One region of the Paracoccus simplex genome, then DNA from elsewhere that is predicted to be linked to it. Evidence: riboswitches for the same ligand, from Rfam matches in the RefSeq annotation. Region 1 holds a riboswitch; each other region holds the start of a gene.
What was found. A riboswitch is a leader RNA that binds a small molecule or an ion and turns the genes downstream of it on or off. The one in region 1 is predicted to bind cobalamin.
Positions count from the first base shown of each region.

Region 2: it holds a riboswitch for cobalamin, as region 1 does, so the genes downstream of both, ACFOMP_RS00270 (ABC transporter substrate-binding protein) here and ACFOMP_RS15595 (DUF1636 family protein) in region 1, are expected to answer to the same signal.
Region 3: it holds a riboswitch for cobalamin, as region 1 does, so the genes downstream of both, nrdH (glutaredoxin-like protein NrdH) here and ACFOMP_RS15595 (DUF1636 family protein) in region 1, are expected to answer to the same signal.

Region 1 is NZ_JBHRXE010000043.1:93,686-103,331, forward strand. Features, by position in the region: gene ACFOMP_RS15580 (precorrin-3B synthase) at 1-822, opposite strand, end outside; gene cobN (cobaltochelatase subunit CobN) at 819-3,977, opposite strand; gene cobW (cobalamin biosynthesis protein CobW) at 3,980-5,014, opposite strand; gene ACFOMP_RS15595 (DUF1636 family protein) at 5,018-5,371, opposite strand; cobalamin riboswitch at 5,450-5,650, opposite strand; gene cobO (cob(I)yrinic acid a,c-diamide adenosyltransferase) at 5,688-6,299, shown strand; gene ACFOMP_RS15605 (hypothetical protein) at 6,376-7,887, shown strand; gene bluB (5,6-dimethylbenzimidazole synthase) at 7,936-8,559, opposite strand; gene ACFOMP_RS15615 (hypothetical protein) at 8,559-9,101, opposite strand; gene ACFOMP_RS15620 (CbtA family protein) at 9,170-9,646, opposite strand, start outside.
Region 2 is NZ_JBHRXE010000001.1:54,837-64,482, forward strand. Features, by position in the region: gene ACFOMP_RS00250 (ABC transporter ATP-binding protein) at 1-513, shown strand, start outside; gene ACFOMP_RS00255 (alpha/beta hydrolase) at 514-1,326, shown strand; gene ACFOMP_RS00260 (ABC transporter ATP-binding protein) at 1,514-2,281, opposite strand; gene ACFOMP_RS00265 (FecCD family ABC transporter permease) at 2,278-3,336, opposite strand; gene ACFOMP_RS00270 (ABC transporter substrate-binding protein) at 3,333-4,343, opposite strand; cobalamin riboswitch at 4,507-4,705, opposite strand; gene ACFOMP_RS00275 (DUF1127 domain-containing protein) at 4,897-5,091, shown strand; gene ACFOMP_RS00280 (thiol-disulfide oxidoreductase DCC family protein) at 5,229-5,684, shown strand; gene ACFOMP_RS00285 (gamma-glutamylcyclotransferase) at 5,728-6,429, opposite strand; gene ACFOMP_RS00290 (cupin domain-containing protein) at 6,924-7,358, shown strand; gene ACFOMP_RS00295 (hypothetical protein) at 7,386-8,903, shown strand; gene ACFOMP_RS00300 (helix-turn-helix domain-containing protein) at 8,949-9,646, opposite strand, start outside.
Region 3 is NZ_JBHRXE010000004.1:87,690-97,335, reverse strand. Features, by position in the region: gene ACFOMP_RS01510 (LysR family transcriptional regulator) at 1-394, opposite strand, end outside; gene ACFOMP_RS01505 (C4-dicarboxylate transporter DctA) at 576-1,895, shown strand; gene ACFOMP_RS01500 (LysR substrate-binding domain-containing protein) at 1,999-2,901, opposite strand; gene ACFOMP_RS01495 (YeiH family protein) at 3,004-4,023, shown strand; gene ACFOMP_RS01490 (DUF6635 family protein) at 4,091-4,921, shown strand; cobalamin riboswitch at 5,266-5,450, shown strand; gene nrdH (glutaredoxin-like protein NrdH) at 5,542-5,763, shown strand; gene nrdI (class Ib ribonucleoside-diphosphate reductase assembly flavoprotein NrdI) at 5,790-6,197, shown strand; gene nrdE (class 1b ribonucleoside-diphosphate reductase subunit alpha) at 6,179-8,305, shown strand; gene nrdF (class 1b ribonucleoside-diphosphate reductase subunit beta) at 8,382-9,353, shown strand; gene ligD (non-homologous end-joining DNA ligase) at 9,307-9,646, opposite strand, start outside.

The sequences.
Region 1 (9,646 bases):
GGTGAGGCGCAGGGGGCCAAGGGCCGCCGCCTCGGTCAGTTGCCGGGCGGTGATCTGGCCGAAGGCGAAGCCCAGCAGCCAGCCGTTCGGCGCCGGGCCGGGTCCGGCCGGATCGGCGCTGGCGGGCCCGGCGGCGCGGTCGCATGGGTATTTGGACAACAGAGAAGGCGGGAGCGGAATCGCGCCGGGGGGCGCGGCGGGGCTGCGGCGCAGGTGGTCGCGCATCCGGCCGCGGCCGTCCCGGACGCCGCCCTGCGTGAACCAGCGCGCCAGTTCCACGGCGCGGCCGGCGGCCTGGGCGGCGTGCCGGGCCGTCAGCGCCCAGTCGCCGCCATCGGGCAGGATCAGCCAGCCCTCGGCCTGGGGGCGCAGGCGGATGTCCGCGGGCGTCCCGGCCAGCACCGGCGGGTCGGCATCGACGGCGAAGCCGAACTTGCCGGGCACCTGCGGCGCGTCGGGCGCGGTCATCGCCCGGGCGATGGCCTCGGCCGCTTGCCAGGCCGCGCCGTCCTGGGGCGCGAAGGGTGACAGGATCACGTTGCGCCGCGCCTCCGCCTCGGGGCTGTCGTCGAGCAGGCCGAGGCGGGCGAGCGCGGCGGTCGCCTTGCCATGTCCCCGGGCGTCGAGGCCGCGCAATTGCAGGTTGGCGCGGCTGGTCAGGTCCATCATGCCGTTGCCCAGGCTCCAGGACAGGTCGGCGATGGCCTGCGCCTGCCCGGGCTCCAGCCGGCCGTTGCGGGTGCGGATGCGCAGGACCAGTCCGTCGCCGGACGCCATCGGCCGCAATGCGCCGGGGCACCAGCCCTTGATCTCGAAGTTCATCGCGATGTCTCCGCCAGCACCGAATTGCGCCGCGTGGTCCAGAGGCCCGAGGCGAGCAGCCGCGCGAAAAGCGCGCGCATGGCGGCCAGCGCGGCGGGGTTTTCGCGCTGCAGGAAGGCCACGACCTCGGGCCGGCCCAGCGTCGCGTCGTGATAGAGGTCGAAGAGGTGCCCGGGCACCACCCCGGCCAGATTGGCGAAGGCGGCCATGTGGTCGAGCGTCGCCGCGATCTCGGCCGCGCCGCGGAAGCCGTGCCGCATCATGCCGTCGGCCCAGGCCGGGTTGGCGGCGCGGGAGCGGATGACGCGGGCGATCTCCTCGGCCAGGCTGCGGGCGCGGGGCTGGCCGGGGCGGGTGGCGTCGAGGTGATAGAGCGCGGGGGCGGGGGCGCCGATGCGGGCCATGGCGGCGGCGAAGCCCGCTTCATGCGCGGCATAGTCGCCGGCCAGCAGCAGATCGGATTCCGGCAGGTCCTGGGCGTGGACGAAGGCATCGGCCCGCGCCAGCCGGTCGCGGATCGCCTGCGGCTGATGGGTGATCCGGCCGTCGGCGGCGATGGCATGGGAGGAGGCGGCGAGCCAGGCCTCACCCGCCGCCTGCCGGGCCTGATCGGTGAAGGTTTCGGCCAGGTCGGCCAGGCCGAGGCCGTAGAGCCCCGGTTTCGGGCCGAAGACGCGGGGGGCGCGGCTGCGGTAGGGATTGTCCCCCGGGGCTTCGTCGCGGGCTGAGAGCGCCTCGGCCCCGGTCTCGAAGAGCTGCGCGAGGCCGGGGAAGATGTCGCGGAACAGGCCCGAGACCCGCAGCGTCACGTCGATGCGCGGCCGGCCAAGCTCGGCCAGCGGCAGGATCTCGATGCCTGCGACCCGGCCCGAGGCGCCGTCCCAGCGCGGGCCAAGGCCGGCCAGATGCAGGGCCATGGCGAATTCCTCGCCGGCCGTGCGCATGGTGGCGCTGCCCCACAGGTCCACGACCAGGCCTTTCGGCCAGTCGCCATGGTCCTGCAGGTGGCGGCGCAGCAGCTCCTCGGCCAGCTTCACCCCCTGCGCATGGGCGTTGCGCGAGGGCACGGCGCGCGGATCGACGGCAAACAGGTTGCGACCGGTCGGCAGCACGTCCTGCCGCCCCCGCGCCGGCGAACCGGAGGGGCCGGGCGCCACCCGACGGCCGGCCAGCGCGCGGGCCAGCCCTGCGGTTTCGCCGGCGGCGGTGCCATAGACATGCAGCCCGTCGCCGAAGCGGCTGTCCTTCAAGTCGCAGAGGAAGCGGTCGATCAGCGGGATCGCCTCGGAGGCCGCGGCGCCCGGAGGCAGGCCCAGGTCGGCCTCGACCCCGGCGGCGCGGGCCTCGTCGCGGATGGCGCCGATCAGCCGGTCGCGGCGGCGCGGGTCGAGCCCGTCGGCGGTGGAATATTCGTCGAGCAGCCGTTCCAGATGCGCCAGATTCCCGGGGATGGCGGAATCGACCAGCGGCGGCGGCAGGTGGCCCAGCGTCACGGCGGAGAGGCGGCGCTTGGCCTGCGCGGCCTCGCCCGGGTCGTTGACGATGAAGGGGTAGATCACCGGCAGGTCGGCCAGCAGCGCCTCGGGCCAGCAGGTGTCCGACAGCGCCACGGATTTGCCGGGCAGCCATTCCAGCGTGCCATGCGCGCCCATGTGGATCAGGGCATCCGCTTGCGTCCGCAGCCAGAGGTAGAAGGCGACATAGTCGTGGCGCGGCGTGCGGGTCAGGTCGTGGTAATCGTCGGCGCGGGTCTTCACCTCGCCGCGTTCGGGCTGCAGGGCGATCAGGTCGGCGCCGTGGCGGAGGGCGGCGAAACCGAAGCCTTCGGCCGGCGGCTCGCCCCATGCCGCCTGCAGGTCGTCCTGCAGGCTTTGGGGCAGGCGGGCCAGCGCCTTGCGATAGGCCGCGAGCGGCCAGTGGATGCACTCGGCCATGAGCCGGTGGCCGAGGTCGTCATGCGCAAGCCCGAGAATCGCGCCGCAGGATGCCAGCGCGTCCAGCCCCACCGCATGGGCCAGTTGATGCGTCTTGCCGGGATAGGTCGACAGCACCACCGCGCGGCGCGGCGCCGGCAGGCCGAGCCATGCCTTGATCCGCGCCACCGCCGCCGCGATGCGGCCCATGTCGGGGGCGTGGATCGCACGGGCGAATTGCAGCGCCGGGTCGCGCTGTTGCGGTTCCTTGAAGCTGATCGCGCCCAGGAAGATGCGGCCATCCACCTCGGGCAGCACGACATGCATGGCCAGGTCGGCGGCGGAAAGGCCGCGCTCCTCGGCCGCCCAAAGGGCGCGCGGCGCGGTGGACAGGGCGACCTGGAACACCGGGCAATCGGCGCCGTCGAAGGGCGTCGCGCCGGCATCGTCGCGGGCGGAAAAGGCGGTCATGTTCACCACCGCCGCAAGGCCGGGCAGGTGCGGCGCCAGCCAGTCGGCGAAGCCCGCAACCTTGAGCGAGGGCGCGAAAACCCCGGTCGCGGCAAAGCCCGCATCCCGCAGCGCCCGGATCGTCGCATCCACCGGGCCCAGATCGGCCGAGGTCAGATAGCTGCGGTAAAAGCTGACCAGAACCGGGCTCGCGCCGGCCGCCGGTTTTGTGATCACACCGGCATCGGGGTCATAGAACCCCCATTGCGGGATCGTGGCCTGACCCGTGACCGGCGCGGCGGCAAGCCCGGCCGCGCCCGCCAGTTCCGCCAGCGCGGTCTGGGCGGCAATCGCGCCGCCCTCGTCGCAAAGCGCGGCCAGCCGGTGCAGCACCGCCGCGTCCAGCGTCGAGAACCGTTCCAGCGTGGCGTCGGGCCGGCCATCGGCGGGCAGAAAGGCCAGCGCGATGCCATGCCTGCGGGCATGGTCCTGAAGGCTGGCGACGCCATAGGGCCAATAGGGTTCGCCGCCGATCAGCCGGACCAGCACGGCGCGGGCGCCCGCCAGCGTGGTTTCGAGATAATTATCGACCGAAACCGGATGCCGCAGCGCCGAGAGATTGCAGAGCCGCAGAGACGGCAGGCCGCCGGCAGCCCGGTGCCAGCCCGCCGCGAAAGCGCCGAGGTCGCTGTCGGAATAGGACAGCACGACCATATCGGCGGGGCTTTGGCCGGGGTCGGTCGGGACCTCGGTTTCCTCAAGCCCACGGCTTTCGCGAAAGACGACGTGCATCGTCAGGCCGCCAGAACCGCCCGGATCGCGGCCTCGTCGATGTCGTCATGCTCGGCGATCACGACAAGGCGCGAGGCGCGGGGCGCGGCGCCCCATGGCCGGTCGTATTGGTGGCGCACGCGTTCGCCCACCGCCTGCACCAACAGGCGCATGGGCTTGCCGGCGACGGCGACATGGCCCTTGACCCGCAGGATGTTCTGTTCGCGCGCAAGCCGGGTGATGCGGTCGGCCAGATCGGCGGGGTCGGCGATTTCGGCAAGCTCGATCACCACGGAATCGAAATCGTCATGTTCGTGATCGTCCGCGCCGTCGTGATGGCTGGGGCGGGCGGCCAGATCGTCCTCGGCTGCGGCACCCAGCCCAAGGATCACCCGTGGGTCGATCACGCCATCGGTCAAGGGCAGGATCGGCAGCTTGCGCGGGGCCTCGGCCTCGATGACCGCGCGGGCGGCGGCAAGGCCCGCATCGCCGGCCAGATCGGCCTTGGAAAGCAGGACGATATCGGCGCAGGCGATCTGATCCTCGAATACCTCGGACAGGGGCGTTTCGTGGTCGAGACTTTCGTCGGCCTCGCGCTGGGCCTGAACGGCGGCCTCGTCGGGGGCAAAGCGGCCGGCGGCCACCGCCTCGGCATCGGCCAGCGCGATCACGCCGTCCACGGTGATGCGCGAGCGGATCGCCGGCCAGTCGAAGGCTTTCAACAGCGGTTTCGGCAGCGCCAGGCCCGAGGTCTCGATCAGGATATGGTCGGGTTTCACCGGCATCGCCATCAGCCGTTCCAGCGTCGGGATGAAATCGTCGGCGACGGTGCAGCAGATGCAGCCGTTCGACAGTTCCATGATGTTCTCGGCCGGGCAGTTCGCGTCGGCGCAGGATTTCAGGATCTCGCCATCGACGCCCATGGTGCCGAATTCATTGACCAGCACCGCCAGCCGCTTGCCTTGCGGGTTCAGCATCAGGTGGCGGATCAGCGTGGTCTTTCCGGCCCCCAGAAAGCCGGTGATGACGGTGACGGGGGTCTTGGTCAGGTCGCTCATCTGTTATCCGATCGGGGGAATGCGCGCGAGGCTGCGCTTGCGGAAAATGGTGACGCGCTCGCGCCAGGGCACGATGCCGTCCGGGGCGTCGGCATAGGCGGCGGCGCCGGCCAGGATCTCGGGCGCGTCCGCGGCCGACATGCGGCCATAGACATAGGTCCAGCGGCCCGGCGCCGAGAGCGCGATGGCCGCGCCGCTGGCGCAGGCCGAAAGGCATTCGACCGGGACGATGCGCACGCCGTCGGGCGCGCTTTCGGCGGTCAGCGCGTCATGCAGCCGCGCGCCGGGCACCGGCTCGCCCTCGGGCACCGGCTGGCCGGCGCGGCAGGTGACGCAAACATGCAACGTGACGGTCATGCACCCTTCATCCGTTGTGGCGGCAGGGCGCAGGGGCACGGAATGCCCCAAGCCCCAGCGGGAACACCCCGTCCGCCGGTCGATCCTTCTGCGCTGGCAGGTCTCCCGGCTTGCGGATTCGGGCCTTGGCCCACGGCCGCCCCGCCTTCCCGGCTTTCGCCAGTGGCCTCGGGGCGACCTCTCCGGTCACGGTCGCGGGGGCGGCTGCTTTCAGGCGGTTGCCTGTCGCATTCCCTCTTCGCCTGTCATAGGACAGGAACCAGCGCCCCCTGTCTGTGCGCGCCCGGTCCCGACTTGTCAAGCGAAGGAGTGCCCGATGCAGACCGACGACAATGCCCGCCATGCCGAGAAGATGGCGAAGATCAAGGCCGCCCGCGACCGGATGATGCAGGACAAGCAGGGCGAGAAGGGGCTGGTCATCGTCCATACCGGCAAGGGCAAGGGCAAGTCCTCCTCGGGCTTCGGGATGATCCTGCGCTGCATCGCCCATGGCATGCCCTGCGCGGTGGTGCAGTTCATCAAGGGCGGCTGGGACACCGGCGAGCGGCGGCTGCTGACCGGGCATTTCGCCGATCTGTGCCAGTTCCACGCCATGGGCGAGGGCTTCACCTGGGAGACGCAGGACAAGGCGCGCGACATCGCCGCCGCCCGCGCCGGCTGGGACAAGGCCAAGGCGCTGATCCGCGATCCGTCCATCCGCATGGTCTTGCTGGACGAGATCAACATCGCGCTGCGCTATGACTACCTTGACCTCGGGGAGGTGCTGGCCTTCCTGCGCGACGAAAAGCCGCCGCTGACGCATGTGGTGCTGACCGGCCGCAATGCGAAACCGGACCTGATCGCGGCGGCCGATCTGGTGACCGAGATGGAACAGGTCAAGCACCCGTTCCGCGACGGCATCAAGGCGCAGCCGGGGGTGGAATTCTAGACCCGCCTGCTGTCATCTGTGCGTCGCGGAGTTTTCTGCAAGAAGATCACGAGTGAGTGCAAAGGAATATTCAGACATGTTTTTGAGGCAAGGCTTTGTTGCGCTGCTGGCCATCTGCCCGGTCTCGGCGGCCTGGGCGGTGCCCGCCACCGAGGAAGGGGCGGCACGGCTGCGCGGCGTTTTCCAGACCTATTTCGGCGGCACCGCGGGGGTGGTCAGCGTCACCCCGCAGGGGGAAAGCTATGAGCTGAAGATCGACCCGGCGCCGCTTCTGGCGCAGATTCCCGCCGAGCAGGCGCAGATCAGCATCTCGGCCCTGACCTACCGGCTGACCGACAATGGCGACGGCAGCTGGGGCGTCAGCGAGGACCAGGTGCTGAGCTGGTCGGTGGTGGTGCCGAAGACCTTCGAGCAGAAGGGCTCGACCAGGATCGAATCGACCGGCATCTGGGATGAATCGCTGATGAGCTTCCGCGAGCAGCAGGCGGTGATGACGGATTATGTCATCGATTCGGTGCAATATGCGCCGCCGCTGCCGCCGCCCGCGCCCGAGGCTGGCGCCGCGTCCGAACCAATGCCCGAGGAGCCGCAGGTCGTGTCGCGCGATCACCAGCGCACCGCGCGGATGGAGATGTCCCTGAGCGGCGCGGCGGGCAAGGCCGGCGGCGTCGATCAGGCCATGCGCTTCACCGCCGAAGGGCTGGAGCAGACGCAGGACATCGTGATGATTCCGGGCGGTGAGCCGGTGCAGATCCGGGTCACCGCCCCGGGCTATGACGGCAGCGGCCAGATCACCGGCGCCCGCACCGAGGGCGTGCTGTCCCTGCTGGCCTGGTTCGTCGCCCATCCCTCGGAAGAGCTGATCAAGGGCTCGCAGGAGGCGCTGCGCGACCGGGTCAGCGCGGCCATGCCGCTGTGGGACGAACTGTCGATGGATGCGGCGCTGCGCGATCTCAGGGTCGGCACGCCGCTGGGCGAGTTCGGACTGGCCTCGGCCAGGCTGATGGTCGGCATGTCCGGGGTCACCGCCGACGGCCGCTTGCAGGAGCAGGTGGCGCTGGCGGGCCTCAGCGTGCCCGAGGGCGTGCTGCCCTCCTGGGTGGCGCCGATCCTGCCGCAAGAGGTGACGCTGGACTTCACCGCCTCGGAATTCGACCTGGCGGCGCCGGCGAAGATGCTGATCGAGGCGGTCGACCTGGCGGCCGAGGACCCCTTCGCCAAGCTGGATCCCGAGCAGGTGCAGGCGGCGCTGCTGCCGCAGGGCAAGGCGGCGCTGACACTCGCGCCCTCGCAGATCAAGGGCGATGGCTATCGGATCGACTATCGCGCCGATGTCGCGGCCGGTCCGGGTGCGGTGCCCTCCGGCTCGGCGCTGATCTCGGCGACCGGGCTCGACAAGGTCGAGGCGGCGCTGGCCGCCGCCCCGCCGGACGAGGCCGGCCAGCCGCTGATGATGCTGCGCATGGCCCGCGCCATGGCCAAGCCCGGCGCCAGCGGCGAGAATGTCTGGGACATCCAGATGCCCGAGGGCGGCGGCCCCGTCACCGTCAACGGCCAGCCCATGGGTCCGGCCACCTCGCAGCCCTGAACCGGGGGCAGCCCTGAACCGGGGGCAGCCCCGCCCGATGCGGCGGGGCTAGCGGCGTTGCCAGTCCGCCGCGGTGTTTTCCTGCCAGCCCGAGCGGTGCAGCAGCGGGGTGTCGTCGGTGAAATCCGGCCAGCCCAGACAGAGCAGCGCGCTGAACTCCCAGCTTTCCGGCACCTGCAGCAAGGCGGTGATCCGCGCCGGATCGAGGATCGAGACCATGCCGAGGCCGAGGTTGCGCGCCCGCGCCGCCAGCCACAGCGTATGGATCGCCATGGCGGTGGATTGCTGCAGCGTCCGGGCCATGGTGGCGCGGCCCAGATGGTGGCCTTCGGCCGGGTCGATCTCGGTCAGGACCGCCAGCCAGACCGGGGCGCGGTCCAGCCCCGCCAGCTTCAGCGCGTCATATTCCTGCCGCTGCCGGCCCTGGTAGCGGGTGGCGGCCTCGGCATTGCAGCGCAGGAAATCGGCGCGGATCGCGGCGCGCAGGCCGGGGCTTTCGACCCGGATCACCCGCCATGGCCGGGAATTGCCGACCGAGGGCGCCAGTTCCATTGCCGCGCGCAGCGCGTCCAGCAGCGGCTCGGGAATCGGGTCCTCGCGGAAATGCCGCACGTCGCGGCGCCAGCGCAGGATGCGGTCCAGGGCGGCACGGTCTTCGGCGCCGAACTCCATCACGGTACCGCGCAGATGGCGCTGTCGGGCAGGCCCTCGGCCCCGGCGCGGATGGCGACCGGGCGGTCGGGCACGGTCAGCTCGACGGCGAGGGGCCGGCCAGAGACGGTCAGCGGCCGGTGGTCGTTGGCGTTCAGCTCGACCCGCAGCCGGTCGCCGGGCTCCAGCGCGTCGAGATGCCGGGCCGGGCCGTAGAGCCGGGCGATCTTGGTGCCGTTCAGGTAAAGATGCGCGTGCCCCTCGCCCGTCCGGTGGGTCAGGCCGGCATGGTCGGGGGCGAAGCAGAAGCCCTGCAGCTGCAGGAACAGGTTCCAGCCCGAGACGCTGTCGGGTTCCAGCCGGGCCGAGGCGGTGGCGCTGCCGGCGGGCAGGTCGATCGGGGCGCCGTGGTCATGCGTCTTGGCCCCGGCGGCGGCCGCGCCATGGCCGCTTGCGCCATGGTCGTGGCCGTCCAGGGTAATGCCGTTGGCCGCGGCGACGACGAAACCCAGCCCGCCGCCGAAGATCAGGCCGATCAGCAGCATCGGGATCGAACGATCCATGTCTGGCCCCCGGTTCATGGAAGGGCCGGGCACGGTCTGTGCCCGGCCGGAGGAGTTTTCCGACCGGATCAGGCGGGCTGCGGAACAGCCGCCCGCTGACCCTCGCGCTGCCAGAACCAGCCGGCCAGCAGGCCGAGCAGCGCCCAGGCCATGGCCCCGGCCCCCAGCGCCCGGCCGGCGAACTCGGCCGAAAGCTCGGGCGGGACCGGGCCGGCATAGCTGCCGGGCTGCGGCGCGCCGATCAGATGCGGGGCCAGGATCAGCACCGCGGCGACAGCCCAGGCTGCCCAGCCCTTGCCAAAGGCGACCAACCACAGCGCCAGCCCGGTGGCGATGGCGGTGCCCAGCCACCAGATGGCGCGAAGCTGCACCTCGGCGGCGGCGACGCCCGGCACCTCGGGCGCAAGGCCGAAGGCGGGGGCGAGCTGCATGGTCAGGTAGCCGGCAAGGCCCCAGAGCAGGCCCTGCCGCGCGGTGACCGCATTGCCCTGCGATTCGGAAACCGCCATCAGCGCCACCAGCATCAGCCCGTAACCGGCATAGAC
Region 2 (9,646 bases), on a different contig from region 1:
AGCCTGCGCCTGGCCGGCCGCGATGTCGCCGGGCTTTCCGCGCCTAAGGTGGCGCGGCTGGGCGTCGGGCTGGTCCCCGAGGGCCGGCGCTGCTTCGCGCCGCTGACCGTGGCCGAGAACCTGACCGTCGCCGCCCGCCCCGGCCCCTGGGACATGGCCCGGGTCTGCGCGCTGTTTCCCCGCCTGCAGGAACGCATGGGCCAGGTCGCGCGCACCCTGTCGGGGGGCGAGCAGCAGATGCTGGCCATCGGCCGGGCGCTGATGACCAATCCGCGCCTGCTGGTGCTGGACGAGGCGACCGAGGGACTGGCGCCGGTGGTGCGGCAGGAGATCTGGGAGGGCGTGCGGCGGCTGAAAGCCGAGGGATTGTCGATCCTGCTGGTGGACAAGTCGCTCAGCGAGATCGCCTCGGTCGCCGACCGGGCGGTGATCGTCGAACGCGGCGCGACGGTCTGGCAGGGCGGCATCGCCGATCTGACCCCGGACCTGACCGACCGCTATCTGGGGGTATGAATGGCGACGGCGATCTATCGCGGCATGACCCGACAGGACCTGGACACGGCCTACAGCAACACCGGCAGGCTTGCGGATTTTCCGGGGCTGATGCGGGACTTCCGCGCCCGCAGCGCCGCCCTCTATGCCGAGCATGATTGCCGGCGCGACCTGCATTACGGCCCCGGCGCGCGCCAGACCTACGACTGGTTGTCCTGCGGCAGGCCGGATGCGCCGGCCTTCGTCTTCATCCACGGCGGCTATTGGCAAAGCTGCGTCAAGGAGGATTTCGCCTTTTGCGCCGCCGGGCCGATGGCGCGCGGCCATGACGTGATCCTGGCCGAATACACGCTGGCGCCCGAGGCCTCGATGACGCAGATCGTGGCCGAGATCGGGCGCCTGCTCGATCATCTGGCGCCCCGGATTGCCGGGCGGCCGCTCTGCCTGGCCGGGCATTCCGCCGGCGGGCACCTGGCCGCCATGCATCGCGGCCACCCGGCGGTGGGCTCGGTGCTGGCGATCAGCGGCCTGTTCGATCTTGAGCCCATCGGCCTGGGGGCGCTGAACGACAAGCTGCAACTGACCCCGGCCGAGATCGCCGCCTGCAGCCCGCAGCGCCACATCGCTGCCGGCGCGCCGACGCTGGTCGCGGTCGGGGCCGGGGAGCTGCCCGAACTGATGCGGCAATCCGACGATTACGCCGCGGCCTGCCGGCGGGCGGGCCAGCCGGCGGCGCTGCTGCATGTTGCCGGTTGCGACCATTTCCAGGTGCTGGACGACCTTGCCGACCCGGCCGGCGCGCAACTGACCGCGCTGGCCCGGCTGGGCCGGTGAGGGGGGCGCAGGGCGCTGAACCGGGCCTGAAACGTGCCGAAGCCCCCGGCAGACTGCAGACTGCCTGCTGGCAGCGCGGCGTCATTCTGACGCGATGCGGCGCGGGCCGCAAAGGAGGAACCCGCTTCCCTTGCGGTTGAACATCCGCGCCTGATGAATGCAGCGGCGCGGCACGCGGGGTCCGCCGCTATTCTTCGAGGCAGCGAAAGCGAAGCAGAGTGGCGTGGTCGGCCGGGTCGGTCAGGGCCGTCGCGCCGACGCGGAAGGTCTGGGCCAGGCGGGCAGGGGTCAGCACATCCCGGGGCCGGCCGCAGGCGATCAGGCGCCCGTCCGCCATCACCCCCAACCGGTCGCAGCCCATGGCCTGGTTCAGGTCGTGCAGCGCCAGGATCACCGTCACCGGCAGGCGGTCCACCAGCCGCAGCAGCGCAAGCTGGTGGTGGATGTCCAGATGGTTGGTCGGCTCGTCCAGCAGCAGAAGCCGGGGGCGCTGCGCCAGGGCGCGGGCGATATGCACGCGCTGGCGCTCGCCCCCCGACAGGGTGGGCCAATGCGCGCCGGTCATCTGGGCCATGCCGACCGCGGCCAGCGCCTGATCGACGATCTGCGCATCCGCCGCGCCAAGCGGCTGCAGCGCCGACAGCCATGGGGTGCGGCCCAGCTCGACGGCAGCGCGGACAGAGAGCGACTCGTCGGTATCGGCCTGCTGTTCGACCAGGGCGATGCGACGGGCGATCTGCCGCCGGGACAGCCGGGACAGCGATGTGCCGTCCAGCCGCACCTCGCCCTCGGCGCGCGGCAGCAGCCCGGCGATCAGCCGCAGCAGCGTCGACTTGCCCGAGCCGTTGGGTCCGATCAGGCCGAAGGTCTCGCCTGACGCGATCTCGAGCGTCACGTCCTCGACGATGCGGCGCGGCCCGGCCTTCCAGCCCAGGGCGGTGGTGGACAGTCTCATCCCCGTCTCCGGCTGCGGATCAGGATCAGGGCGAAGCCCGGCGCGCCGACCAAGGCGGTGACGACGCCGATCGACACCACCTGCCCGGGGATCAACATCCGCGAGGCGATGTCGGCGACGATCAGGAACACCGCCCCGGCCAATGCCGACCAGGGCACCAGACGGCCATGCCGAGGCCCGACCGCAAGGCGCACGGCATGGGGGATGACAAGGCCGACGAAGCCGATGGAGCCGACAAGGCTGACCATCACCGCCGTCATCAGCGTGGTTGCCCCGATCAGCACCGCTTGCACCCGGCGGACCGGGATGCCAAGCGCCGCCGCGGATTGCGCGCCGAAGGCAAAGCCGTCCAGCGCGCGGATGTGCCAGCAGCAGGCCAGGAACCCCGCCAGCGCGACCGGCCCGGCCAGCGCGACGTCGGGCCAGCGTACGCCGGACAGGTTGCCCAGAAGCCAGAACATGATCCCGCGCGCCTGTTCGGCATTGGCGGATTTGGCGATGAAGAAGCTGGTCAGCGCGTTGAAAAGCTGCGACCCGGCGATTCCGGCCAGAACCAGTTGCGCCGACCCGCCGCCCGCGGCCCGCGCCAGGGTCGAGACCAGTGCGAAAGCCAGCAGCGCGCCGATGAAGGCGCCGGTCGAAAGCCCCAGCGTCCCGCCGCCGACCCCCAGGATCGCCACCGCCACCGCGCCGGTGGAGGCCCCGGCCGAGACGCCCAGCAGATAGGGATCGGCAAGGGCGTTGCGGATCAGCGCCTGCAGCACCACGCCCGACAGCGCCAGCCCCGCCCCGCAGGCGGCGGCGACCAGGATGCGCGGTATCCGGTAGTTCCAGACGATGGCCGCGTCGATGGGATCGACCGGAAACCCGGCCCCCCCGAGCTTGTTGGCAAGCACCGCCGTCACCGTCGCAACCGGCAGCGGCGTCTCGCCGATGACGACCCCGGCCAGGATCGCCGCCAGCAGCAGGCCCAGCCCGAAGGCCCCGCGCCAGACGAGAAGCCAGAGGTGGGGCCGGACCCGAAGCCGGCCGGCGGGGGACGCCGTCTCGGTCATCGCAGCCCAAGCACTGGCAGCGCCGCGGCCAGCGTCTCGAGCGCGGCGATGTTGCGGATCGAGGGGTCCATCGCATGCGCGTCCAGGATCACGATCCTGTCGTTTTCGACCGCATCCATCTGGCGGGTGACCGGATCGGATTTCAGGAAGGCGATCTTCTTCTCGTGATCGTCGGCCTCGTACCGGCGACGGTCCATCCGGGCGATGACGATGATCGACGGGTTGGCTCGCGCGATGGTCTCCCAGCTGATGGCCGGCCATTCCTCGTCGCTTTCGACGATGTTTCTCAGCCCCAGTTTCGCCATCAGGTAGCCGGGCGGTCCCTTGCGCCCGGCGACATAGGGATCGACATCCATTTCCGCCGAGGAGAACCAGAATACCGCCGAGGCGTCCTGCAGGTTCAGCGCCTTCGCCTTGTCGCTGGCCGCCGCCTCGCGCGCCTGCAGCTGCGCCACCAGCGCCTCGGCCCGCTCGGGCACGTCGAAAATGCGGCCCAGTTCGCTGACGCCGGCATAGACCGACTGCATCTCGAACATGGTCGAGCGGGTGCCGTCAGAGCCGCTGGCATTGTCCTTGTGCCAGCAGTCGGCGGGCAGGACATAGGTCGGGATGCCGACATCGGCGAATTGTTCGCGCGTGGCGACGATGCCCTGCGGGCCGACATGCCATTCGTATTGCGCGGCGACGAGGCCGGGCTTCCTCGCCACCACCGATTCGAAGCTCGGGTCGTTGTCGGCCAGCCGCTCGATCCCGGCATTCGTGTCGCGAAATTCGGGCAGGACTTCGGTGAACCAGACCGAGGTGGCGGTCACCTTCTCGGCCAGCCCCAGCGAATACAGGATCTCGGTCGCGGCCTGGCCCAGGGTGACGGCGCTGTCGGGCGCCTGGTCGAAGGTCAGATCGACCCCGCAATTCTGCAGCTTCAGCGGGTATTGCGCCCCGGCTGTGACGGGCGGCGCGAAGCCGGTCGCGCAAAGCAGCGCGGCGGTCAGGAAGCGGACGAACATGGCATGTCTCCGATGATGACGGCAGCCGAAGACAGGAGGGGAGAGCGCGGCCCAAGACCGGCCGGCGCCCCGCCGGCGGTCGCGGCGGCTGGCTGGAACCGGTGCGGCAAGGCACCTCGGGGCAAAATTCATCCGGCACCTCCCCGGGCACCCCGCCCGGGCTGGGTTGAGATTGACGTCGGCAGGTCTCCTGACTGGCGGGTCATCGGGGCGTCGCGGCCTTCCCATGGCGGTTGCCACAGTGGCGTCGTCGCGAAATCCCTTGCCGCCTACAGTTGCGGGGGCAGTTCCGGTTCGCCGGACAGGTCCGGCGGCGGATTCCCTTTCAATTCCTTGCGGAAACCGACGATGTCGGACTAGCCCGCCCGCCGGCCGATGGCAAGCCGTATCGTCCGCCGAACCGCCGTGCGGCTTCCCGCCCGCCGCTCATGCTGCAGCGCAGAACGCATGGCGGGTTTGCCGCGGGCATGGCTACTGCCGCCGGCTGTCGCGGCCTATATCCGTCCTGTCCGAAACAGGCCCGCTGAACGGGCAAGATGAAAAAGGTGCCGAGATGTCCGCTGTCGAAATGAGCCATAACCCCGCTGCCGGTGGCTTGGGCCGCATCGTTGCGCGTGTGACCGCCACGGTTGCCGGCTGGAACAACGCCCGCATCACCCGCCGCGAGCTGAACCTGCTGACCGATCGCGAGCTTGACGATATCGGCCTGACCCGCGGCGATATCGAGCGGATTGCCCGCCGCGCCTGAGGCGTAGCCGGCGATGAACGGACCCCGCGGCGATGCCTCGGGGTTTTTTCATGTCCGCCGGCCCGGCCCGGGCGCAGATCGCCCGCCGGCGGGCGATTGGGCTTGCCCGGCCGCCGCCCTTGCCTGATGCTGGCGGCATGACCGCGGCCCGTTCCCATTCCTTTCGCGACGACCCGCTGGTGCCGGGCTTCGACGATTCCGCACCGCTGGCCGTGATGGATGCGGAATGCGCGCTTTGCAGTTGGGGGGCGCGGATGATCCATCGTATGGACCGCTCGGGAGACGTGCGGATATGTCCGGTCCAGACGCCGCTCGGGGCGGCGCTGCTGCGGCATTACGGGCTGGATGCGGAAGATCCCCCGAGCTGGCTGTTCATCGAGGATGGCATCGCCCATTCCGATTGCGACGCGCTGATCCATGCCGGGCGGCGGCTGGGCGGAGCCGGCCGGCTGGCCGCGCCGCTGCGCCTGCTGCCGCGCGGGCTGCGCAACTGGCTTTACCGGCGCGTCGCGCGCAACCGTTACCGGCTGTTCGGCAGGTCGGACATGTGCGCCCTGCCCGATCCGGCCTTCCAGCGGCGACTGCTTCGCTGACGGTCTCCGCCCCGGAGGAGCAAGGAGGGCCGGGAGCCGGCCGTCATTCGCCGCGCCGGGCCTTGCCCGGTGCCGCATCTATTTCCTCGGCCACCAGTTGCTGCAGCGTCCAGATGTAATCGTCATGGATGCCGTGTTCCGCCAGACCCCGGACCGTGCGCAGCAGGTATTCCGCGCCGGACCCGGCCGCCCCGGCCGCACGGGCCAGCCGCCGGGCCTGTTCCTCGACGGTCAGTTCGGCAAGCTGCGTGCCGACCGGATCGGCATAGAAGGTCAGGGCCGGTTCGCGCCCGCGTTCGGTCTCGACCTCGATCCAGCAGGCATTGGCCGCGAGTTCATGGGCGACCAGCTCGCGCCGCAGGATGGCGCGCAGCGATTGCGTCTCGGTTCCCGGGGCGATGTCCAGCACCAACCCGTCGCAGCAGCCGCCCGAGGCGAGGGCGAGCATCAGCCCCGGCCGGTCCGGGGTGCCGCGGAAATGTTCGAGCGAGATCGAGAAGCTGCGATGCCAGCCAAGCGCGGTGGCGCGGCGGCGGGCGCCGACGGCAAAGCCGGGGTTCCAGATCAGCGAGCCATAGGCGAAGACCGGAATCGGCCGCGGCCGCCCGCGCGTCAGCCGGTCGGCCAGAAGGTCCAGATCGTCATCCTCGAGCATCCGCCAGCGCGGGTCGTGCAGCGGTCCCTCGGCCGCGGCCACGCGGGCGACATGATCGTCGGACAGCGCGATGGGGCGGCAAGTGGTCATGGGCTCTCCTGCGGGCGGTGACGAATCCACCCCCGCAAGGTTTCCGCCGGCAAGGGACGGGTCAACCCCGAAACCGCGATGCCCTATGCCGCGCCCTGCAAGGGTCTTTCGCGGGATTTCGGCGCGGTCGCCGGCATGCCCGGCGGGGACATGTCCAGAAGCCGGCCGCACAGCCGCGCCCGTTGCGCCATCGTCGCATCGGGCCGGTCTGCACCTCGGTCACCTCGACCGCCGGCCAGGCCGGAGCAGGATCGCCCCGACGCTGGCCCTCGGGGCAGCGGATGGCAGAATCATGCGTCCGTCACGGCGGCCCCCGTTTCGGTTGCCGAGGAAAAACCTCGGGCCGGTGCGGCGATGTTCCGGCGCGCGCCTTCACCGCCGACCGATGCTTCCCCCCGGGATCACCGTTTCGGATTAGGGGTTCTCTGTCATGCGGGGGGCGGCGCGTCGATGTTAGTCTGAAGCCCGGAAACGTCATGCAGGAGGAGAGCAAGATGACGCAATTCACTCGGGCTGCGGGGATGGCCATCGCGACCGTGTCGATGTGGCTGGGCGGCATGGTCAGCGCCGAGGACGCTGCCCAGATCACCCATATCGACGATGCCCAGTCGATGGAGATCGCGCCCATGGAGACGCCCGGCGTGAACGCCTTCCTTCAGGACGTGGTCGGTTCGGACAATCCCGACAAGCCGATCACCTGCGGCTTCTTCCGGCTGGAAGCCTCGGCCGAGCCGCTGGTCTATACTTATGATTACGACGAGACCAAGCTGATCCTGGAAGGGGAGATCACGGTTTCGGATGGCACGAACAGCTTCGACGCGACCGCGGGCGATGTGCTTCTGCTGCCCAAGGGCGCCAAGGTGACATTCACCACCAAGACCGCCGGCAAGGCTTACGTCTGCGGCGCACGCCTGCGCGACACCGCCTAGGCGCGGGATCGGAAAGGGGAGGAAAAAATGAAAAAGATCAGCACGGGGATGATCCCCGTGGCGGTCGCGCTGATCGCGGGCGCGGCCGCTGCCGAGGAAAGGCTCAACCTGGGCGACCTGACGCAGGGCGACCCGTTCTTCTATACCGCCGACCAGTCGATCAAGGCCGATGACGGGCAGTCGAAGCTGCTCGGTACCGGCCGGCCGTCGCGGACCCATTCGCAGATCCCGCATCTGCCGGTCTATATCGGCTATATGAGCACCAACTACACCTATCGCTTCGTCACCGTCGCCGAGCAGGTGCTGACGATGATCGGCGAGGGCAAGCATGGGCTGTGGCGGGTGCAGGAAAACGGCACCATCCGCGAATATCTCAAGCCCGGCGCCAAGGGCCTGGCCCCCGGCGCCGATCCGCTGGCGCCCGAAAACCTGGAGGCCGTGCGCCAGGACTACGCCTCCTATCTGCCCAGCGAGGGCTGGGACGGCTATCGCTATCCCGATCAGCAGGTCGATGCCGAGGGTCGGCTGACCTTCGTCGACCTGCCGGTGACGCATCCGAAATACGAGGGCCGGTATGCCGGGCATGTGCCCATCGACCTGCCCAATTTCTACTGCACCATGTCCGAGAACGATTTCCCCTATGCCCGGCTGGCCATGGATTTCGCCTTCTCGCAGCCCGGCGCCAACCAGGTCGGGCCGCTGGGCAAGCGCGCCGGGCTGGACATCAGGGAAAACTACACCCGGGTGCTGCAACTGACGCAGTTCCCGGATGCGCGTTCCTGGGTGAATGTCGGCCAGCCGGGGCAGGACGCGCTGCATGTCGACTGGAAGCCCGTCGATGCCGGCCGCATGCAGGCGGAATATTACCTGGTCGAGCGGCCGTTCTTCAACAAGCCCTATCTGTTCCTGATGGCGGTGTTCGACAATCCGGACAATGCGGACTTCCGCTATGTCCGCCCGGACGGCGCCTATTGGAACGACCTGCCCGACAAGGACGGGCTGAAGACCGAGGTGACGCTTGCCCCGCGCTTCCATCTGGAAGGCGGCGAGATTGCCGATGCGGTCGGCCTGCCGCTTTACGGTGTGCATCACCCGAACCGCGCGGCCTTCGGTGCCGGCGGCGCCTGCCCGCTGAAGGGCGGCGACTGGGGCCGCTATCCCGACACCAGCGGCGGCAGCGGCTGGCCGACGCAATACGAGGAGGTCACGCCGCTTTGCGACGCGGTGCTGGTCGACCTGAAATTCTATGCCAATCTGGACGGCCGCGACTGGAACGACCCGCACAAATACCTGGCCAATGCCGGGGTGGGGACCAGGCAGGTGCAATATACCGTGCAGCCCGGCACCTACGGGACGTTCACCGATCCCTATAACGTGGCGCGCGGCGTCACGAACCCGCAGCAGATGGACGTGCCGGAGACCATCACCCTTACCTATCCCACTGCCGGGGCGCCGGTCGAATATGCCGAGGTGCCGGCGCCTTCCGAGGATTATCGCGTGGCGGTGCCTGCTCCCAGCACCTCCTGCCGGCCGATCCCGGGCTGAGCCCGGGATCGTGCCATGGCCCGGGCCGACCCTTCCGGCCCGGGCCTAAAGCCAGACCTCGCATTTGCGGATCAGCTCGGCGCGGTTCGCGGCCTGCAGGCCGATCCGGGCATTGCGCAACTGGTTTTCGACGGTGCGGGCGGACTTGCCGAGCAGCGCGCCGATCTCGTCGCAGCTCAGGCCCTGCGCGGCCAGCCGGATCGCCTGCAGTTCGGCCAGCGAGGGCCGGCGCGCCGGGCCATTGGACGGTGCCGCGGTCTTGCCATGCCAGTGGTGGCTGATCCCGGCCAGCGGTCCCAGGAAGTCGGCGGTGAACTCGCGCACGAAACCCTTGTCCGCGTCGGTCCAGGCATGGGGGTCGTGGGTATAGTCCAGGCACATCATCCCCACCGCGCGATGCGCAAAGGACAGGCGCTGGAACAGGATCGAGCGGCTGTCGATGGCGGTGAACTCCTCGCGGCAGTCGGCCAGCAGCGGATGCGATGCGACATCGTTGCAGGCGACCGGGCCGGGCTGGGCCCAGGCCTGGCGGAAAACCCGGCTGTGGTTGCGATAGGTCGCGCCATCGCAGCGCTGCGGATCGGAGCCGGTATTGTAATGCACGATGATCGGTGCATAGACCGGATCGCGCGGCGTGGGAAAGCCCAGGTCGCCCCGGCAGACCCCAAGCCTGCGCGAGATATATTCCAGCGCGACCACCACCATCTCCTCGGACGTGTCGATGGCCAGGATCATGTGTGCGA
Region 3 (9,646 bases), on a different contig from region 1:
TCAGCTGCGCGGCCGGGGTCTGTTCGTGGACGCGCAGGGTGATTCGCGGGTGCAGCCGGGCGAAACGCGCCAGAAGCTCGGCAAGGCCGCCGCGCAGGATCGAACCGGTGGCGCCGATTTCCAGCAGACCGTCCTGGCCCTGCTGGATTTCGCGGATCTCGTGCAGGCTGCGTTCATACTGGTCGAGCATGTTGCGCGCCCGCGGCAGGAACAGCGTCCCCGCCCGGGTCAGCGCCACCCTGCGGCTGGTGCGGCTGATGAGCTCGGCGCCGACCTCACGCTCAAGTGTCTGGATTTGCGTGCTCAGCGGCGGCTGCGACATGTTCAGCCGCCGGGCGGCGCGGGTGAAGTTCAGCTCCTCGGCCAGGACGACGAAGCAGCGAAGCTGGCGCATTCTCATAGCATCACCGTATAGGTCAGCGGCAAATCAATATTAGACACCGATATGCCATTGGCCACAATCTTCGGCATGAAGGGCCAGCCGCGACCGCGCGCCGCCGATGCGGGAGGAGACGCATCGCCAGACCGCCAGGCCGCGACCCGGCCCTTCCGTCACAGGGAGGAACGGAAAACACATGCCGAATTGGTCCAGGTCCTTGTTTGGACAGGTTTGCGTCGCGCTGGTGCTGGGGGTGATCGCCGGCTTCTTCGCGCCCGAATTCGCCGCCAAGATGAAACCGCTGGGGGACGGGTTCATCAAGCTGATCAAGATGCTGATCCCCGTCATCGTGTTCTGCGTCGTGGTGCATGGCATCGCCGGCGCGGGCGACCTGAAAAAGGTCGGCAAGGTCGGCATCCGCGCCATCATCTATTTCGAGATCATCACCACCATCGCCCTGGCGCTTGGCATCGCCATCGCCTATCTGTTCGGGCCCGGCCACGGCATGAACATCGACGTGAGCCAGCTCGACGCCTCGGCACTGTCGGCCTATGTCGACCGCGCGCATGAGGTCAGCAGCGGCGGCACCGTCGAGTTCCTGATGAAGCTGATCCCGACCACGATGATCAGCGGCTTCGCCCAGGGCGACGTGCTGCAGGTGCTGCTGGTCGCGATCCTGTTCGGCTGCGCCCTGTCGCTGGTGGGCGAGCGCGGCAAGCCGCTGCTGCACATGATCGAGCTGACGGGGGACGTCACCTTCAAGATCATGGGCTTCATCGTCCGGCTGGCGCCGCTGGGTGTCTTTGGCGCCATCGCCTTCACCGTCGGGCAATACGGCATCGGCTCGCTGGCGCAGCTGGGCTCGCTGGTCGCGTTGTTCTACGTCACCATCGCCATCTTCGTCTTCGTGGTGCTGGGCTTCGTGATGCGGCTGGCCGGCTTCAGCATCTTCAAGCTGCTGCGCTACCTGCGCACCGAGATCAGCATCGTCGCCGGCACCGCCTCGAGCGATTCGGTGCTGCCGCAGACCATGCGCAAGCTCGAGCATCTGGGCATCAAGGACTCGACCGTGGGCCTGGTGGTGCCGACGGGCTATTCCTTCAATCTCGACGCCTTCTCGATCTATCTGACACTGGCGGCGGTGTTCATCGCCCAGGCGACCAACACGCCGCTGTCCACCATGGACCTGCTGGCCATCCTGGGCGTGGCGCTGGTGACGTCCAAGGGCGCGCATGGGGTGCCGGGCTCGGCCATTGTGATCCTGGCCGCAACGCTGGCCGCGATCCCGGCCATTCCCGCCATCGGCCTGGTGCTGGTGCTGTCGGTGGACTGGTTCATGGGCATCGCCCGGGCGCTGGGGAACTACCTGGGCAATTGCGTCGCCACCGTGGTCGTCGCCTCCTGGGTGGGGGACATCGACCGCGACCGCGCCCGGCGCATCCTTGACGGCGAGGACATGCCGGCGCTGGACGTGCTGCAGCAGGACGCCCCGCTGTCGCAGCCCCAGCACGGCTGACGAAGTCGCCTCGCGGGGCGGCCGGTTCTGCGCGACAGCGCCGGCCGGCCCCGCCGAGAAGACGGCCTGCGCCTTCCCTCCCGGTGGCGCAGGTCTTTTCGCGTCAGGGCAGTCCGGCCGCGAAGCCTTCGTCGGTCAGGATGCCGATCAGCGCCTGCACCGCCCGCGTGCGATAGCGCCGCGGATTGGTCAGCAGCGAGAAGGGCCGCTCGGCCCCGTCCAGCGGCAGGGTGCGGATCCAGCCCGAGGCGGCCGGCCGCGCCACCGCGCGCTGCGACAGCGCCGCCAGGCACTGGCTGGCGGCCACGGCGCCCAGCACCGCCTCGTTCGAGGGCAATTCCAGCGCCACCGGCAGCGCGGCCACGGAAAGCCCCTGCCCGCCCAGCCAGGCCTCGAATTCCGAGCGCGTGCCCGAGCCCGGCTCGCGCAACACCCAGCTTTGCGCGGCCAGCGCGGCCGGCGGCGGCGCGTCGCGCCCGACCCAGGGATGCCCGGCGCCCATGACCAGCACCAGCCGGTCGCGCGCCACCACCTGCCGGTGCAGCTCGCCATGCGCCACCGCCCCCTCGACCAGCCCCAGATCGGCGCCGCCCTCCTGCACCGCATCGGCGACCTGGGTGGTGTTGCTGACCGTCAGGCGCAGTTCGATCCCCGGATGCATCTCGCGCAGCGCCACCAGCCGCGGCGGCAGCCAGTAGCTGGCGACGGTCTGGCTGGCATGGACCCGCAAGCGCCCGCGCGGCTCGCGCGCCAGATCCTCCAGCACCATCTCGGCGGTCTCGGCGCGGTCCAGCACGGCGCGGGCCTCGGCCATGAAGGCCTCGCCCGTCTCGGTCAGCACGATGCGCCGCCCCACCCGGTCGAAGAACCGCACGCCATGCCGCGCCTCGAGCGCCGAGACAGCGGCGCTGACCGCCGATTGCGTCAGGTTCAGCGCCTCGGCCGCGCGGGTGACATGCTGGCGCTCGGCCACGGCCAGGAAGATGCGGAGCTGTTCCAGGGTCATGCGCCATTCATAAGAAAAATCGAACGATATGGCAAATACAATGCGATGGATTGAACGTCATATCAGGATCATGTTCCGCATCACAGACAAAGGAGCGAAACCATGTCCTCGACCGATCAGGGCCAGCAAAATTCCCCTGCCATCACCGGCTGGCTGGGCGCCATCCTGCCGGGGCTGGGACTGACCTTCGCCATCGCCGTGGCGGCGACGGCGGTGCAGCGGGTCTCGGGCATCCCGGCGCTCAGCCCGCTGGTGGTGGCGATGGTGCTGGGCATGATGCTGCGCAACCTGCTGGGCACGCCCGCAGCGGCGCGACCGGGCATCGCCTTTTCGCTGCGCCGGGTGCTGCGCTTTGCCATCGTGCTGCTGGGCTTCCAACTGACGCTGGAACAGCTGCGCGCGGTCGGCCTGCCGGGGCTGGCGGTGATCTCGATGACGCTGGCCGCCACCTTCGTCTTTACCAAATGGGCCGGGCGGGCGCTGGGGGTCGAGGCGCGGCTGGCCGAGCTGATCGCGGCCGGCACCTCGGTCTGCGGCGCCTCGGCGGTGATCGCCACCAATACCGTCACCCGCGGCTCGGACGAGGACGTGGCCTATGCCATCGCCTGCGTGACGGTCTTCGGCTCGCTCTCGATGCTGGCCATGCCGGTGCTGGGCGAAATGCTGGCGATGGGCCCGGCGCATTACGGCATCTGGGTCGGCGCGACAGTGCACGAGGTGGCGCAGGTGGTCGGCACCGGTTTCCAGCACGGTGCCGAGGCCGGGCAGGCCGCCACCGTCGCCAAGCTCAGCCGGGTCATCATGCTGGCGCCGCTGATCCTGGTGCTGGGCGCGCTGGCCCGGCGGCGCGGCGGCGAGGCGCATGGCGCGGCGCCGACCCCCTGGTTCGTGCTGGGCTTCGTCGCGGTCGTGCTGCTGAACAGCGCCCTGCCGCTGCCCGAAGCGCTGCAGGCCGAGGTCGTCCGCCTGACCGCCTTCCTGCTGACCATGGCGCTGGCCGCGATGGGGCTGGAGACCGACATCCGCAAGCTGCGCGCCAAGGGCATCCGGCCGCTGGCGCTTGGCGCGCTGGCCTGGCTGTTCATCTCGACCCTGGGCCTGGGGCTGGTGACGCTGATCTGAGTCTTCGGCATTGAGCGGCCCGGCCGCGATGCCTAGATTGGGCGCGATCCTTCGAGGGACCGCGCCCATGGCCTTGCAGCCCGCCGACACCCGCCCGCTGACCCGGCGCGAGACCGAGGTCCGCCGCTTCGTCCGCGCCCGCTATGGTCTGCGCGGCACGCTGGCGCTGCATCGCCATGCCCTTGGCCCCGACCTGCTGCGCGCGCCGGTCAACGTCATGCTGTCGCCGCTGTTCCTGCTGGTGCGGCTGGTCGCGCCGCTGTTGCGGCGCATCGGGCTGGTCCGGGCCGGCGACTGGCTGGCGCGCCGGCAGATCTTCCTGACCTCCGACGTGGCGCAGCGGATCGAGGCGGATCTGGCCGGCTTCATCGGCGACCTGGCGGAACAGGACCTGGCCCCCAGGGCGCCGCCCGAGACCGTGGCCCGCGCCGTCTCGGACTATGCCGAGACCCGCAACGCGGTCTCCGAGATCACCACCTCGCTGCTGGTTCTGCTTTCGGGGCTTCTGCTGTTCCACCGCGCCACGCCCGGGGTGATCTCGCTGGCCGGGCCGATCGCGCAGCTGCGGGCGCAGACGCAGGCGGTCGAGGATTTCGCGCTGGGAAGCTGGGCCGGGCGCATGTGGTATGGCGCCTTCCCGCGCGAGCTGTCCACCGTCGAGGTGGTGCTGACCGGCGTGGTTCTGGCCATGCTCGCCTCGGTCCTGACCACCTTTGCCGGGCTGGTCGCCGATCCGGTGCAGACGATGACCGGCACCCATCGCCGCCGCATCATGCGGCTGCTGCAGCGGCTGGACCGCGCCGGCACCGCGCCGGCGCTGGAGCGCGAGCATCTTCTGGCGCGGCTGGGCGACCTGTCGGATGCGGCGATCAGCCTGTGGCGCAGCTTCCGGGGCTAGGTCTTGCAGATCGAATTGCCGCCGCCATCCGCCAGCATGGCGCTGCCGGCCACAAAGCTGGCGTGATCCGCGCGACGCGATCCCGCAACCGTTTCTCGCGCCGAGCAGCAAGGCCCAGCCGCGGCCCTGACGCGCTGGAGGCTCCGGCGTCGATGATGGTCTTGTCTTGCAGCGGCATAGGTCGTCCCTGCCGGCGATCGGCCCGGAATCCGGCGGGACAATCTCCGCCCGGAGCCCCGTTTCTTGCCGCCGAAACCCCAGGCCGGGAATCCGGTCTCTACCAGATATTTGGGGATACTTCGCCTTTCCCACTAGATATGGATTGACCGGCCCTTCCGGCCATGGCTTATTGGCGGGGTCATGGTCAACCCGGAGCGATCCGGGGGACGAAGAGGGAAGCCGGTGCGAATCCGGCACTGCCCCCGCAGCTGTAAGCGGAGAGCGACGCTGGAGCACCACTGGGCAACCGGGAAGGCCAGCCGAGCCGAGACCTGCGAGTCAGAAGACCTGCCATGACGCGACAGGACGAAACCGCGCGGCGGGCGCGGGCCGGACCGGTTCGGAGGGGCGCTGCCTTCGGCCGCGGCCTGCCTTTGCCGCGACCATGAAGGAGCAGAGGCATGACCATCACCGTTTATTCCAAGCCCGCCTGCGTGCAATGCACCGCCACCACCCGCGCCCTGGACGCGCGCGGCCTGGATTATCACCTGGTCGACCTGACCGAGGATGACGCGGCGATGGAACTGGTCACCTCGCTGGGTTATCGTCAGGCGCCGGTCGTCGTCGCCGGCGAGGCGCATTGGGCCGGTTTCCGCCCCGACATGATCGGCCGGCTGTCGTAAGGACCTTGGACGGGTCCGGGGTCAGGCTGGTCTATTATTCCTCGGCCTCGGGGAACACGGCGCGTTTCGTGGCGCGGCTCGGCTGGCCGGCCGGGCGCATCCCGCTCTCGCCCCGCGACGCGATGCCGGCGCCCGTCCTGCCCTATGTGCTGATCTGCCCGACCTATGCCGACGGTACGGGTCGGGGCGCGGTGCCGAAACAGGTGATCCGCTTTCTCAACGACCCGGGCCGCCGGGGGCTGCTGCGCGGCGTCATCGCCGCCGGCAACCGGAATTTCGGCGCCACCTATGCCTTGGCCGGTCGGGTGATTTCTGACAAGTGCAACGTTCCCGTGCTGTATCGATTCGAGCTGGCGGGGACTGATCTGGACATTTCCCGCGTTCGGGCGGGGCTGCATGAATTCTGGGGGACGGAATGCTTGACGATGGCGTAAAGGCCGAGCTGGACTATCACGCGCTGAACGCGATGCTGAACCTTTACGACGGCGAGGGGAAGATCCGCTTCGACGCCGACCGCAAGGCCGCGCGGCAGTATTTCCTGCAGCACGTCAATCAGAACACCGTCTTCTTCCACAACCTCGACGAGAAGCTGCGCTATCTGGTCGATGAGGGCTATTACGAGCCCGAGGTGCTGGACCAGTATTCCAAGAACTTTCAGCGCGCGATCTGGGATGCCGCCTATCAGAAGAAGTTCCGTTTCCCGACCTTCCTGGGCGCGTTCAAATATTACACCAGCTACACGCTGAAGACCCGCGACGGCCAGCGCTACCTGGAACGCTACGAGGACCGCGTGGTCATGGTCGCCCTGACACTGGCGCGCGGCGACGAGGGCCTCGCCATGCGGTTCATGGATGAAATGCTCTCCGGCCGTTTCCAGCCGGCGACGCCCACGTTCCTCAATGCCGGCAAGAAATCGCGCGGCGAGCTGATCTCGTGCTTCCTGCTGCGGCTTGAAGACAACATGGAGAGTATCGGCCGCTCGATCAACTCGGCGCTGCAGCTGTCGAAACGCGGCGGCGGCGTGGCGCTGATGCTGACCAACCTGCGCGAGGCCGGGGCGCCGATCAAGGGCATCGAGAGCCAGTCCTCGGGCGTCATCCCGGTGATGAAGCTCCTGGAGGATTCGTTCAGCTATGCCAACCAGCTGGGCGCGCGGCAGGGCGCCGGCGCCGTCTATCTGAACGCGCATCACCCCGACATCCTGCGCTTCCTCGACACCAAGCGCGAGAATGCCGACGAGAAGATCCGCATCAAGACGCTGAGCCTGGGCGTGGTGATCCCCGACGTGACCTTCGAACTGGCCAAGAAGAACGCCGACATGTACCTGTTTTCGCCGCACGACGTCGAGCGGGTCTATGGCATGCCCTTCTCGGAAATTTCGGTCACCGAGAAATATGCCGAGATGGTCGACGACAAACGCATCAGGAAGAAGAAGATCAACGCGCGAGAGTTCTTCCAGACCATCGCCGAGATCCAGTTCGAAAGCGGCTATCCCTATATCATGTTCGAGGACACGGTGAACCGCGCCAATCCCGTGCATGGCCGCATCAGCATGTCGAACCTGTGCAGCGAGATCCTGCAGGTGAACGAGGCGAGCGCGTTCAACGAGGATCTGAGCTATGCACACTTGGGCACTGATATTTCGTGCAATCTCGGCTCGCTGAACATCGCCGCGACCATGGACGGGCCGGATTTCGGCGCCACGGTCGAGGCGGCGATCCGGGCGCTGACCGCGGTGTCGGAAATGTCCTCGATCGACTCGGTCCCCTCGATCCGCCGCGGCAATGACGAGGCGCATGCCGTCGGTCTTGGCCAGATGAACCTGCACGGCTTCCTTGCCCGCGAGCGCATTCATTACGGCAGCCCCGAGGGTGTCGAGTTCACCAGCGTTTATTTCGCCGCCGTCGCCTATCACGCCATCCGGGCCTCGAACCTGCTGGCGCAGGAAAAGGGCCGGACCTTCAAGGATTTCGAGAAGTCGAACTATGCCGACGGCTCGTTCTTCGACACATATACCGAGCGCGACTGGCTGCCGGTCTCGGCCGATGTCGTGCGGGTGTTCGAGGGCATCACCCTGCCCACGCGTGAGGATTGGGCGGCGCTGAAGCAATCGGTGATGCAGCACGGGCTTTACAACCGCAATCTGCAGGCGGTGCCGCCCACCGGCTCGATCAGCTATATCAACAACTCGACCAGCTCGATCCACCCGATCGTGGCCAAGATCGAGATCCGCAAGGAAGGCAAGATCGGCCGGGTCTATTATCCCGCCGCCTTCATGTCGAACGAGAACATCGACTATTACCGCGACGCCTATGAGATCGGCCCCGAAGCGATCATCGACACCTATGCCGCCGCGACCGAACATGTCGACCAGGGCCTGTCGCTGACGCTGTTCTTCCCGGCCGAGGCGACGACGCGCGACATCAACCGCGCCCAGATCTACGCCTGGAAAAAGGGCATCAAGACGATCTATTACATCCGGCTGCGCCAGACCGCGCTGGAAGGCACCGAGGTGCAGGGCTGCGTGTCCTGCACGCTGTGACCGGCCTTGGCGGTGGGGGCTGTCCGCCCCCACGCCCCCGAGGGTATTTGAGAAACGATGAAAAGGGGTTCTTCGGATGAAGGATCAGGCCATGCGCACGCCCCTGCGGGCGATCAACTGGAACCGGCTGGAGGACGAGAAGGATCTGGAGGTCTGGAACCGGCTGACCGTCAACTTCTGGCTGCCCGAGAAGGTGCCGCTGTCGAATGACGTGCAGAGCTGGGCGACGCTGCGGCCGGCCGAGCGCGCGCTGACCATCCGGGTGTTCACCGGGCTGACGCTTCTGGACACGATCCAGAACACCGTCGGCGCGCCCTCGATGATGCCCGATGCGCTGACCCCGCATGAGGAGGCGGTGCTGTCGAACATCAGCTTCATGGAGGCGGTCCATGCGCGGTCCTACAGCTCGATCTTCTCGACGCTGTGCCTGACCAAGGAGGTCGACGAGGCCTTCCGCTGGGCCGAGGAGAACCCGCATCTGCAGGCCAAGGCCCGGACCATCGTCGAGAAATACCAGGCCGGCAGCGATCCCTTGAAGCGCAAGATCGCCTCGGTCTTTCTGGAGAGCTTCCTGTTCTATTCCGGCTTCTACCTGCCGATGTACTGGTCGAGCCGCGCCAAGCTGACCAATACCGCCGACCTGATCCGGCTGATCATCCGCGATGAGGCGGTGCATGGCTATTACATCGGCTACAAGTACCAGCGCGGGCTGGAGAAGCTGAGCGCCGAAAAGCAGCAGGAGCTGAAGGATTTCGCCTTTTCGCTGATCTTCGATCTCTACGACATCGAGGCGAAATACACCGCCGAGCTTTACGACGATATCGGCCTGACCGAGGACGTGAAGGCCTTCCTGCATTACAATGCCAACAAGGCGCTGCAGAACCTGGGCTACGAGGCGCTGTTCCCGCCCGCCGCCTGCGAGGTCAATCCGGCGATCATGGCGGCGCTGTCGCCCGACAGCGAAAACCACGACTTTTTCAGCGGCTCGGGATCGTCCTATGTCATCGGCAAGGCGGTCGCGACCGAGGACGAGGACTGGAACTTCTGACGCCTCGCCCCAGGCCGGCGGCCCGGCTCCGGTCGTCCAGTGCCGCGACGGTCCGGACGGTCAGCGCTTGCGGCGGCGGCGGTTCCAGATCGCCCCAGCCGCGCTCCAACGCCGCCTCGGGGCCAAAAACCGAGGCGCGGGGGATGCTTTCCAGTTCCTGCCAGGTCACCGGGCAGGCCACCGGCGCCCCCGGCCGGGCGCGGATCGAGAAGGGCGCGATGGCGGTGGCGCCGCGTTCGTTCCGCAGCCAGTCGATGAAGATCCGGCCGCTGCGCCCGGCCTTGGCCATGCCG